One region of the Providencia rustigianii genome, then DNA from elsewhere that is predicted to be linked to it. Evidence: predicted binding sites of a transcription regulator. Region 1 holds the regulator's gene; each other region holds the start of a gene.
The links. Region 1 encodes CRP, which controls carbon source genes, mostly activating them, when cyclic AMP is high. Its sites were predicted from a motif close to ATGTGANNNNNNTCACAT; they were not measured.
Positions count from the first base shown of each region.

Region 1 (4,411 bases):
TGCTCTGCTAGAACAAACGTTGATTGATTACGCTAAAACAGGTCAGGGGCAATCTCGAAAATATCTGCATACCTATGATGAAGCCGTACCTTATGGTCTCCAACCGGGAACCTTTACGCCTTGGGAGTCTCTGCCAGAAAAATCCGATGTATTATTTTATGAGGGTTTACATGGCGGTGTCGTGACACCTGAGCATGATGTTGCCAAACATGTAGATTTACTGGTCGGTGTTGTCCCGATTGTCAATTTAGAGTGGATTCAAAAAATGATCCGCGATACGACGGAAAGAGGACATTCCCGAGAAGCGGTGATGGATTCCGTAGTGCGTTCTATGGGTGATTATATTAACTATATTACTCCGCAATTTTCCCGTACACATATTAATTTCCAACGCGTTCCAACCGTCGATACGTCGAACCCATTCTCCGCTAAAGCTATCCCATCACAGGATGAAAGTTTCATTGTGATCCGCTTTAGAGGGTTAGAACAGATTGATTTTCCTTATTTGCTTTCGATGGTTAACGGCTCATTTATCTCGGCAATGAATACCATTGTGGTACCTGGAGGAAAATTAGGACTCGCAATGGAGCTCATTATGATGCCATTAGTTGAAAAGTTAATTAAGCAGCGAAGTGAATAAGTCTATATTAAATTAAATGAATACTTACATAGATACTTATCTTCTTTGAAGATAAGTATCTAATAATATAAAAGTAATTAGATATTTTTAATTTCGAAACTATGAGTCACTTTTACTGTTTTTTCTAGCATAATCGCGACTGAGCAATATTTTTCAGCCGAAAGTTGTACGGCTCGCTCAACCACTTTATCTGTTAATTCACGACCGACGACAATAAAGTGCAAATTGATATGCGTGAAATAACGAGGGGCTTCATCACGGCGTTGGGATGTGAGTTTAACTTCACAGTCGGTAATATCGTAGCGACCTTTTTGTAAAATAGACACCACGTCTATCGCGCTACATCCACCTGCTGCCATCAAGACCATTTCCATTGGGCTAGGTGCTTTATCTCCAGCATTACCATCCATCATGATTTGATGCCCAGATGCTGATTCACCTAAGAAAGAGAGCCCTTCAACCCACTTTACTCGTGCTTCCATTTTTGTTCCCCTTGAAAAATGTCGTTATTAAAGGCTACATTGTTCCATATATCTGAATAATGTTATATCAGCATTATTAAGCTGAAGCGATACAGGGAAGACTTTCTGTATTGGATATGATACAAACAATGCTTAGTTGATAGGATTAAGATCAAAACTCAACGATTCAATTGATTATATTATACAATTGATATTAACTTGCTTTTGACCTATAACGAGCATTAATTATGGGTAACTAACGCAACTTAGTATGCCAAGCTAGAAATTTTAAAGTCAGCCTTTCACCTTAATTTTCTGAAGGGTTGCAATAACATACAGAGGATAACGCTAATGGTTCTCGGCAAGCCACAAACAGACCCTACTCTTGAATGGTTTTTGTCACACTGCCATATTCATAAGTATCCATCCAAGAGCACTCTAATCCATCAGGGTGAAAAAGCAGAAACCCTTTACTATATCGTTAAAGGTTCAGTGGCTGTTTTAATCAAAGATGAAGAAGGCAAAGAAATGATTCTCTCTTACTTGAATCAGGGAGACTTCATTGGTGAACTTGGGTTATTTGAAGAAGGGCAAGAACGTACTGCGTGGGTTCGAGCTAAAGTTGCTTGTGAAGTCGCTGAAATTTCTTATAAGAAATTCCGTCAGCTAATTCAGGTTAATCCAGATATTCTGATGCGCCTTTCTGCGCAGATGGCAAGCCGCTTACAAACTACATCAGAAAAAGTCGGTAACTTGGCATTCCTTGATGTGACTGGTCGTATCGCTCAAACCTTATTAAATTTAGCAAAACAACCTGATGCAATGACTCACCCAGACGGTATGCAGATCAAAATTACTCGTCAAGAAATTGGTCAAATTGTTGGGTGTTCACGCGAAACTGTAGGTCGTATTTTAAAAATGTTAGAAGATCAAAATTTGATCTCTGCACATGGTAAAACGATCGTCGTTTACGGTACTCGATAACTTTTATTTTGGTCCAGTAATATTTACTGGGCTTTATATAAACAGCTGTATATATCTCATATATGGCTGTTTTTCATTCCTAATATTGCCCATCATATACTTTCTGTTCAAAATAGCAGCGCTTTTTGATATTAGTCTAACAATCCTTATATATAAAATACTAAATAATTAGCCAGCAATCATTTAGGATTTTATTTATGAAACAGATTAATAATTTAACACCATCAAACTACATCTACCATGCCGGTACAACTAAGAGCGGTAATAACCAAACTTTTTTACAGCGTCAGGCATTCTTTGAACGCTTACAATCAGCGAATTCGACCTCAAAAAAATTTCCAATTTTAGTAAAAGAATCAACGACTCAAGCTAAAGAAACTCGTGTACCTCATTTTATATCTTCACTCAAAATTGGAAGCTTAGTTCCTAGTAATCAACCCACACAACACTCATTTACACCTAAAGCAAAAGTTATTTTTGGTACTCAGTTTAACAAAAACATTGATACGCATTTTATTAATTTTAATAAGAGTTTTTCATTTTTTAAGAATTTATCTAATTAATTTTATTTATTCGCTACGTTTCAATCCTACAATCGATATGCCACCCCTTTAGCCTAACGCGTATTTGTTAGGTTTTTTTTTATCAATTAGCTAATTATTTAATGGAATCGGTTTTTTATATCAATTCTATCTAAAAATCCTATAGCATTGAAATAGATAAATAATTAGGAGAAGCAATCATGATAGACACAATCATAAATTCACCGAATGTTAGAAATAGCACCTCATCTACATTTCTACAATCTGAAAAAAAGTATCTATTTCTGAATAAGGTCATTGAAACAAATTCATCTCCAAAAATATTTCCTGTTATCGATTTTCATAATAGAACGAAGTCATTAAATGAAAATAAAAAATTCCAAAATATGTGGGATGAAGCCATTAAAACAACCAAGCTAAAACTGAGGGATTGTAATAAAGAAAACACCTATCAAAACTTACATCCGGTAATTAGAGAGACCAATATAAAAATTGAGGCTTTACAGCGGTTGCTTGGAAAGAGTGATCATTGCTTCGAAAATACCTATGTTAAGAATGAAAAAAACGTAAAAAAAACCGCTAAAGATAATACGCCTCAAAAAATTACTACACTCATTGATAGATGTAAAAATTTACTGGGAAAAATGACTCAGAATTCACAATACATCACTACGTTAGATGAGCGAGTGAGAGTGACATTAGATAAAGCAGATCTTAACCACACACTGATCAATCTTAAAAACACAGAGTTTCCTCCTACCGTATTTTATACAAAGCCTGAACTTAGTGACTCTGAAAAACACAATATTATAATTAATTTTCAATTAGCTAAAGAAATCAAAAGAATTAAAGGAAGTAAAATTCCACTACGCGTAACCAGTATCCACAAAGCAAGTAATACAAGTTTAATGATAGAGCCTCAAAATAAGAACCTAGCATTAAAAAATTCAAAACCAGATACTCATATAATAAAAACAAAAAAAATTAATGGTCGCAATATTGAGCTTTATACTGCTGAGGGAGCCGTCAAATCAAAAAATCACCCTAGAGATAATCTGAACACTGGCGTTGAAAAACCGGCATTAAAAAATACCAAAACCAAAAATACATTTAAATCTGTTCCCTCAGTGTCAGGATAGTTGTCACCCCCTCTGAAAAATAAACCTGAGGGCGCGGAGTGACACATGAAACGTATTTCACCTGAACGAAAAGCCGCCATACTGGCTAAATTATTACCGCCGTACAACATGACCGTTTCCGCAGTTGCACAAACGGAAGGAATATCCGAAGCTACGCTGTATAACTGGCGTAATCAGGCTAAATCAGAAGGAAAACCCGTGCCCGGTGCAGACAAAAACAGTGAACAGTGGCCGGCGGAAGCCCGCTTTGCCGCCATCGTGGAAACCGCCACACTCAGCGAAGCGGAAGTGGCGGAATACTGCCGCAAAAAAGGACTCTATCCGGAGCAGCTGGTGCAGTGGAAACAGGGTTTTCTTCAGGTATCCTCTCCCGGAGATAAAGCCGCACTGAAGCAAAGCCAGAAGGAAAACAAACAGTTAAAGCGTGAGCTGGTCCGCAAGGAAAAAGCCCTGGCGGAGGCGGCGGCAATCCTGGTGCTGCGAAAAAAGCTCAGCGATTATTACGGGGAAACCGGCGGGGACGACTGACTCCGGCATCCGAACGCACCCTGTTTATCCGGTGGATTAATGAGGCGGTGAGCTCCGGCGCACGGCTGGCTGTTGCCTGCCGGGAAGTTCAGCTGAGTCTGCGGACCTGGCGGCGCT
Region 1 covers NZ_LR134396.1:392,695-397,105, reverse strand. The annotation lists gene EL244_RS01815 (phosphoribulokinase) at 1-640, shown strand, start outside; gene EL244_RS01810 (OsmC family protein) at 718-1,122, opposite strand; gene crp (cAMP-activated global transcriptional regulator CRP) at 1,453-2,085, shown strand; gene EL244_RS01800 (hypothetical protein) at 2,283-2,648, shown strand; gene EL244_RS01795 (hypothetical protein) at 2,828-3,766, shown strand; one part of gene EL244_RS01790 (IS3 family transposase) at 3,812-4,247, shown strand; one part of gene EL244_RS01790 (IS3 family transposase) at 4,247-4,411, shown strand, end outside.

Region 2 (4,411 bases), 1.7 Mb from region 1:
CGCAAGTGCAAGAAATTATCCTTGCTCTGGAGCCAAGGGTGGAGTTAGCCATTGTGATAATGGGCAGTTTATTTGTAAGGACGGTAGTACTAGCCGTTCAGAACAAGTTTGTACAACTGAATTGAAAAACTCAATTAACAAAAGTGCAGGCATTAGTACAGGTATTGGGGCGGGTGTAGCAAAGCAGGCGAGCAAACCATCTGCGGTAGATTCTATCAAAGAGACGGGTGATAATATGAGTAAAACTGCAAAAGAAAAGGCATCAAAGGCAAGTAGTAAAGCAAAAGATACGGAGAAGGAAACCTCTAAAGCAGTAAAAGGCTCGGCTGATAAGGCTAAAGCTAAAGAGAAAGAAGCCTCCAAAGTAACTAAGGATAAAGCAGATAAAGCCAAAGCTAAAGAGAAAGAAACCTCTAAAGCTGTGAAGGATAAGGCGGATAAAGCGAAAGCCGATAAAGCCAAAGCTGACAAAGCTAAAGCCGATAAAGCTAAAGCCGACAAAGCCAAAGCTGATAAAGCCAAAGCTGATAAAGCTAAAGCAGATAAAGCGAAAGCCGATAAAGCTAAAGCGGACAAAGCTAAATCTTCAGCAAAAACTACAGCTAAAGTCTCTAAAGACAAAGCCGGTAAAGCGAAGACTAAAACGAGCTAAACTAACTTGATATTTTTGCTGGGAGTTGTATGAGCAAAATGTTGTATATCACCTAGATGCCGTCTATTAAGACGGCATTTTTTATTTGTGTGTGTAAAGATATGTTGTTTTATGGTTTTTTCCTGTTAATGGGCTTGAAATAGTGTGAAAAAACCTTATTTATAAAGTAAATTTGTCGTGGTATTGGTTTTTACTAAGGGAACTATAAAAAATGATGAGAATCGCTTTATTCTTGCTCACAAACTTAGCTGTTATGTTTGTGTTCGGGATTATTTTAAGTTTAACCGGGATACGTGGAAGTAGCGCACAAGGTCTGCTGATTATGGCTGCATTATTTGGCTTCGGTGGGGCATTTATCTCATTGCTGATGTCTAAATGGATGGCATTAAAGTCAGTGGGTGGTGAAGTTATCGAACAACCACGTAATGAGATGGAGCGGTGGTTGGTGAATACCGTTAGCCGCCAAGCTCAACAGGTAGGTATTCAGATGCCTCAAGTTGCTATTTACCATGCCCCAGATATTAATGCATTTGCAACGGGTGCGCGTCGTGATGCTTCTTTGGTTGCGGTAAGCACTGGATTATTGGAAAACATGAGCCGTGATGAAGCTGAGGCGGTTATTGCTCATGAAGTTAGCCATATCGCAAATGGTGACATGGTGACTATGACCTTATTACAAGGTGTGGTAAATACCTTTGTTATCTTTATTTCGCGTATTCTGGCTCAAGTCGCTGCTGGTTTTATGTCGAATAATAACGACAACGAAAGTGAAAGTAGCAATGGTAATCCAATGGTTTACTTTGCCGTATCCATGGTGCTGGAGATTGTATTTGGTATCTTAGCGAGCATTATTACCATGTGGTTTTCTCGTCATCGTGAGTTTCATGCGGATGCTGGTTCTGCGAAATTAGTGGGTAAAGAGAAAATGATTGCTGCCTTACAGCGCTTAAAAACTAGCTATGAGCCACAGGAAGAAGGGCGTCTGATGGCATTTTGCATTAATGGCCGAGGTAAAGCATTTAGTGAACTATTTTTATCTCACCCACCATTAGACAAACGTATTGAAGCACTACGTTCAGGTCAATACCTGAAATAGTCACCACGCTAATAAAAATTGAGATACAACGAAAGGGAAATACAGTGTGTTTCCCTTTTTTAATCTGTGGGTATCAAGCTAAGAATAGAATTTTAGGCAAAAAAAAGCCCCCTTCATAGGGATCTGAAGGGGGAGCTAAATGAATAAAGAATGGTTTAATTCGAGATCAAAGATAAAGGATTTTAGATATTGATACTTAGGTTTTTGTGCAGTTTGAAATGCGTTTTACCTACAATAATCCAAAATCGCATTTATCGTTAAATATCTTATTGACGATAACCCGCTTTAATTTGTTCTAAGATATTTTTGTATGTCTCTGCCTGCTTATCGTCTTCCATTGAAGCCACTTCACGTTGCATTTTGATCAGGATTTTACCTGCATCGGCTTGACCAATAGCTTTAAGCATGTGAGTTACTAAATTTTTTAAACAAGTCACTTCATCAGCTAAGGTATTTACGTCTGGCTCTGTTGGAAAATGGGTTTTCATTTATGAATTCCTGTAAGGATAAAAAGTAATTTGCAGATTGTAGCATAGAAGAAACAAATCTGTCGCTTTTCAAACTAGGGGGGATATAGGAAGGTAAATGAATTATCCTGCAATGTGGGCATTGAGTGATTATGAGGATTTTCAATCCTTTAAAGATGAATGACTAGTGTGATATTATTCACAAAAATGAACTAAAGGCTATTATTGGCCTTAATTATCATCAATAGGGTGTAGTAAACCATGTCCCAGGTTTCCATAACCACAGCGTGGATACGTGTATTAGCGCTTTCCGTTGCTGCTTTTGTCTTTAATACTACCGAATTTGTTCCTGTAGCATTACTCAGTGATATTGCAGAAAGCTTCCACATGACGGTTGCCCACACAGGGTTGATGATCACCATCTATGCATGGGTTGTTGCCGTTATGTCCTTACCTTTAATGTTATTGACGGGCAAGTTTGAGCGGCGAAAGTTATTGGGGATCCTATTTATTATATTTATCCTCAGTCATATTCTGTGCGGGATAGCATGGAGCTTTGAAGTATTGATTATCGCTCGTGTTGGCATTGCATTATCACATGCTATTTTTTGGTCCATTACTGCTTCATTAGCAATCCGTGTTGCACCATCGGGTAAGAAGGCACAAGCATTGGGCTTATTAGCGACGGGAACGGCACTTGCTACGGTATTGGGGTTACCTCTAGGCAGAGTGATAGGGCAATGGATGGGATGGCGAGTCACATTCTTGTGCATTGGTGTGCTTGCTTTATTTACTATGATTGTGCTCTTACGTTTTTTACCACGCTTGCCAAGTGAGCATTCTGGCTCCTTAAAAAGCTTACCTATTATTTTTAAACGTCCTGCATTAGTCGGTGTATTTGTATTGATTACAGTAGTTATTACGGCACATTTTACGGCGTACAGTTATATTGAGCCTTTTATTCGTGATGTCGCTTTACAGAGTCAAAACTTTGCCACTCTACTATTATTGATTTTTGGTGGCGCGGGTATTTTTGGTAGTGTGTTATTTAGTCGCTACAGTAGCCGTTTTACGCTCACATTCTTACCTACATCGATTGTCTTACTCACGATTTGTTTAGCGCTATTTATGCCATTAAGTGGCAACGTTTGGACCATTGTCGGTATTTCTATTTTTTGGGGAATTGCCATTATGTGCATTAGTCTGGGTATTCAAGTTAAGGTTCTTGATTTGGCTCCTGATGCGACGGATGTGGCTATGTCTATTTTCTCTGGATTATTCAATATAGGTATTGGTGCGGGCGCGTTATTAGGCAATCAAGTTATTACACATATGGGTATGACTAACATTGGTTATGTGGGGGCGGTCATCAGTATCTTGGCTCTCACTTGGTGTTTGTTTATCTATATACGTTATAGGACGGTATTTAGTGGCAAACAAGTGTTAGTCACCGATAATTAAGTCTATTTAATTCATTTTGCACTGTATTAATTAAACGTTAGTAGGGTGCTTTTTATTGTGTTAAATTTCTGCAAAATTTTAGATTGATGAATAAATAAAGGTGAATAATGAAAGGACTAGGATTCTTATTAATGTCTATTGTTGCGGAAGTGATTGCCACTACTACATTAAAAGCCTCCGACGGTTTTAGTCGATTCTGGCCCTCATTAATTGTGGTTATTGGTTACGCTATTTCGTTTTGGGGATTATCACAAGTTGTTAAAGTGATGCCATTAGGGATTGCGTATGCTATCTGGTCAGGATTAGGGATTGTCTTGGTTTCTGTGGCTGCGATCTATATTTATAACCAAAAACTCGATTTACCAGCAATTATTGGTATGCTATTAATTATCGTCGGCGTTTTAATCATCAATCTGTTTTCAAAAAGTGGTACTCACTAATGAGGCAAAACAGAGTTTGATATTATTGGAGAAAAGAATGAAAAGGAAAAATCACACTCTGTTAAAAACGGTGATTACGGTGGGAACGACTACAATGATGGCGATTTTATTGACCGCGTGTAGTAACTCAGAATCGCAAAAAATGACACGGGCTGAAAATTCAGGTGCTCGTTATGCGCAGCAAGTCGTAAATTTAGGACCAGAAGCTCAAGAAGCTTGTGTTTCTGCGGGTGGTTTGCCTTCATTAAACTTAGAGTTGAATGGTGAGAAAACGCCAGTCTGCCAATTTGCCAAT
Region 2 covers NZ_LR134396.1:2,097,868-2,102,278, reverse strand. The annotation lists gene EL244_RS09745 (YdcA family protein) at 1-652, shown strand, start outside; gene htpX (protease HtpX) at 864-1,748, shown strand; gene EL244_RS09735 (DUF2594 family protein) at 2,015-2,236, opposite strand; gene EL244_RS09730 (sugar transporter) at 2,477-3,676, shown strand; gene EL244_RS09725 (DMT family transporter) at 3,784-4,116, shown strand; gene EL244_RS09720 (DUF333 domain-containing protein) at 4,154-4,411, shown strand, end outside.
Region 2: EL244_RS09730 (sugar transporter) is a predicted target of CRP. The motif match lies at 2,403-2,420, and genes of this name have one in related genera.

Region 3 (4,411 bases), 240 kb from region 1:
CTGCCTGCTGATGTTGTGCAGCAGATAATCGAAAAAAATATAAAACTTCATTTAATAAATACATAAAAAAACATCTTACCTAGTGATGCATAGCTCTTAAGAGTTATAGCAAGGAGAATGACAATGAAAGTTATTATTACTGGTGGCGCAGGTTTTCTGGGCCAGCAGCTAGCCGCTGCTTTGCTTAAAAATAACCAAGGATTAAAATTTAACCAACTTATTTTAGCGGATATTCAATGCCCTACATCGCCTATTGAAGATTCTCGAGTAAGTTGTATCGCATTAGATTTAACTCAGTCTGGCGCTGCAGATAAATTAATTGATGCTGAAACTGATGTTATTTTCCATCTTGCCGCCATTGTTAGTAGTCATGCAGAAAGTGATTTTGATTTAGGCATGAAGGTTAACTTTGAAGCAACTCGCCAGTTGCTGGAAGTTGCTCGTGCAAAAAATCCAGCAATCAAATTCTTATTCACTAGCTCACTGGCAGTATTTGGTGGTGAATTGCCGGATGTGATTACTGACTTATGCGTTGTTAATCCGCAGTCATCTTACGGCGCTCAAAAAGCCATGTGCGAACTGATGGTGAATGATTACTCACGCAAAGGTTATGTTGATGGGCGGGTGATGCGTTTACCAACAATCAGTATTCGTCCTGGAGTTCCGAATAAAGCCGCTTCTTCTTTCGCTAGCGGCATTATTCGTGAGCCATTAAATGGTATCGAAAGTGTTTGCCCTGTTTCTCCTAACTTAGCTCTATGGCTATCAAGTCCTGAAACGGTCATTAATAACTTTATTCATGCAGTCAGTATTCCTGCTCAACAATTTGGTCAATCTCGCACCGTTAATTTGCCGGGAATTACCGTTACGGTACAAGATATGATTGACGCACTGCGTGATGTTGCTGGGCAAAAAGCAGTGGATTTAATCCGTTTTGAGCCAGATGAAGCAATTAATCGTATTGTGGCAAGCTGGCCGGGTAAATTCGATATTACCCGTGCTTTGAGCTTGGGGTTCCGCGCGGATGGATCATTCAGTGATGGAATCCGTTCGTTCATTAAGCATCATGGCTCGGCCAAATAGGAGATTAAATAATGTCCTATATTCCTATTATTGGCCTAGCGGTGGCCATATTTGTCCTTATTTTCTTAGTATTACGAACGCGTGTACACGCACTGTTAGCGATGTTGATCGCTGCAGCCATTGCTGGGATTTCGGGGGGATTAACGGCTGCGGAAACGGTTACCGTGATTACAAAGGGTTTTGGTTCAACTCTTGGTAGCATTGGTATTGTTATCGGTCTTGGGGTCATGATGGGAAGAGTGCTGGAAGTTTCCGGCGCTGCTGAGCAGATAGCCTACAGTTTTATTAAATGGTTGGGTAAAAAACGTGAGGAATGGGCGCTGGCAATTACCGGTTATATCGTCAGTATCCCTATTTTCGTCGACTCCGCTTTTGTTATTTTATACCCACTAGCAAAAGCATTAGCTAAGAATGGAAAGCGCAGTATATTAACGCTTGGGGTTGCATTAGCGGGTGGCTTAGTTGTCACGCATCATACAGTGCCACCCACTCCGGGTCCTTTGGGTGTTGCGGGTATTTTTGGTGTTGATGTTGGTGCGATGATTCTAGCAGGTATGGCGCTGGCTATTCCTTGCGTTATTGGTATTGTTTTCTATGCAAAATGGTTAGGCAAAAAATACCCAGAATTTATTCCAGATGAAACGGGTAATGATGATTTAAAAGACGTGCATGCTCGTTATATGGAAGAAAAAGCCAATAAACCATTACCCAGCTTATTCTTATCGTTATTACCGATCATTACACCAATTCTGTTAATTTTTATTAATGCCATCAACGGATTATTACTAAAAACAGCAACATTCCAAGGTATGGATGACAATTGGTATTTCCAATCATTCCAATTCTTGGGGGCACCAATAATCGCGCTTTCTATCAGTGTACTGATTTCAGTTTATACATTGATGCCAAAAGCTTCTAAAGAAGAAGTCATTGACCGCATGGAAGAAGGTTTGCAGGCGGCGGGAATTATTCTTTTAGTCACGGGGGCTGGTGGGGCATTAGGCGCAGTTTTACGTGATAGTGGAACAGGCAATATTTTGGCGGAGCATGTGGCAAACCTGCCAATTACGCCAGTATTGATTCCATTTATTATCGCAACATTAGTGCGTTTAATTCAGGGGTCTGGAACGGTTGCAATGATTACCGCGGCATCTATTTCAGCACCGATTATTAGTGAAATACCGGATATTAACTTATTAGTTGCTGCCCAAGCGGCAACGATGGGATCGCTGTTCTTCGGTTATTTTAACGACAGTCTTTACTGGGTTGTGAACAGAATGATGGGGATTAAGGACGTTAAGCAACAAATGATTGTTTGGTCTATTCCAACCACAATAGCTTGGGGTATCGGATTGATTGGTGTTCTGATCCTTGATGTTGTGCTCTGATTTTACAAGATATTTCTATTCTGCCTATCTAAAGCGCCCTTATGGGCGCTTTTTTTCGATAATCGCATGCATTCATCTATACTGGTTGTATCTCATTCTTGGGCTTAAAGTTTCGCAGCCTTTTTTATGATCAAGATCTCGTTTTACTGAAAATGAATCAGTTGCGTTTTCATTAAAAGAGACATTCATCACTAAATGAGTCCGTATTAAACGCTATATTAACCCTAATGTACTAATTCAATGATGCCATTGTGTAAAGGAGTTTTATATGTCTGACGTTTTCCACTTAGGTTTAAAAAAGAGTGACTTACAGGGCGCTACTGTTGCGATTGTTCCTGGGGATCCTAACCGTGTTGAAAAAATTGCACGTCTGATGGATAACCCTGTACACCTTGCTTCATTACGTGAATTTACGTCATGGCGTGGTGAGCTTAATGGAAAAGCGGTTATTGTTTGCTCTACGGGTATCGGTGGCCCATCAACGTCTATCGCAGTTGAAGAGTTAGCTCAACTGGGTATCCGCACGTTCTTGCGTATTGGTACAACTGGCGCTATTCAAGAAAATATCAATGTTGGTGATGTACTCGTTACCACTGGTGCGGTGCGTTTAGATGGTGCTAGCCAGCATTTTGCACCAATCGAATTCCCTGCGGTTGCTGATTTCACCTGTACTAATGCATTGTACGCAGCAGCGAAAGATGCGGGAGCGACAGTTCACGTAGGTGTTACCGCATCTTCAGATACTTTCTACCCAGGTCAAGAGCGTTATGATACCTACACTGGTCGTGTTATGCGCCATTTCAGAGGCTCGATGAAAGAGTGGCAAGATATGGGCGTGATGAACTATGAAATGGAATCTGCAACACTGTTAACAATGTGTGCAAGCCAAGGTTTACGTGCAGGTATGGTTGCTGGTGTGATTGTGAACCGTACTCAGCAAGAAATTCCAAATGAAGCATTACTGAAAAAGACAGAAGGCAACGTATTGAGCATTGTTGTTGAAGCTGCTCGTCGCCTCCTCTAGTTTTCTAATTAACTGACCCGCTTACTTATTTCACTCGGTTGTGGATAACGAGTAAGCGGGTTTAGTTATCTATTTACGTTATCAGAACGCGTTTTTTTCTTGGAACTCATACCTCGTCGCTTTATTAAAACCCTATTTCTTTTCTCATTTTTTCTTATTCACTTAGTCGATGAATCTGTTATTGTCTTTTTAATCAGACTCACAAAAACTCCTTAACTTACTCAAATTATAGGTAATTGCCTTAACTCTCTTACTTGTTAATTTGGTTGGTATAGGAATGGAAAGGGAAAATACATGTCAACAAAACCTTACCTTCATCCTTCTGTACTCCCTTTAAAGGGAGGGATAAATTTTCGTGATTTAGGCGGCAAGAAGTTAGCAAATGGTGGGAAAATTAAGCCTGGAGTACTGTTTCGCTCGGGGGCTCTCGACCGCTTAACGCAAGATGACGAGAAAGTTTTACAGTCACAAAATCTATTTCAAATCATTGATTATCGAGATGAAGCTGAAATCATAGATAAGCCAGATATCGTCTGGAACGGTGCCCATTATGTTCATGCACCGGCAAATCCATTGGCAAAAGAAGTGAGTGCAAATTTAGACAAACTAACGCCGGAAGTGCTAGAACAGTTTGATCCTCAATCCTTTATGTTCCGCCTCTATGAATTACTACCGCTTAATAATGCGGCTTATCATCAGTTAGTCAGTATGTTGAAACAGCCTGAAAAGGGTGGGCTGGTGCAACACTGTGCCGTAGGTAAAGATCGTACAGGAATTGGTTCTGCATTAGTCTTATTTGCACTTGGGGCCGATGTAAATACGGTTATGGACGATTATTTATTAACCAATGAAACATTGGCTCCATTCCGTAATCACCTACTAGAAGAATTTTCAAAAACCATGAGCGAAAATGTGC
Region 3 covers NZ_LR134396.1:633,452-637,862, forward strand. The annotation lists gene EL244_RS02845 (DeoR/GlpR family DNA-binding transcription regulator) at 1-66, shown strand, start outside; gene denD (D-erythronate dehydrogenase) at 124-1,083, shown strand; gene EL244_RS02855 (GntP family permease) at 1,095-2,471, shown strand; gene udp (uridine phosphorylase) at 2,740-3,495, shown strand; gene EL244_RS02865 (tyrosine-protein phosphatase) at 3,790-4,411, shown strand, end outside.
Region 3: udp (uridine phosphorylase) is a predicted target of CRP. The motif match lies at 2,648-2,665, and genes of this name have one in related genera.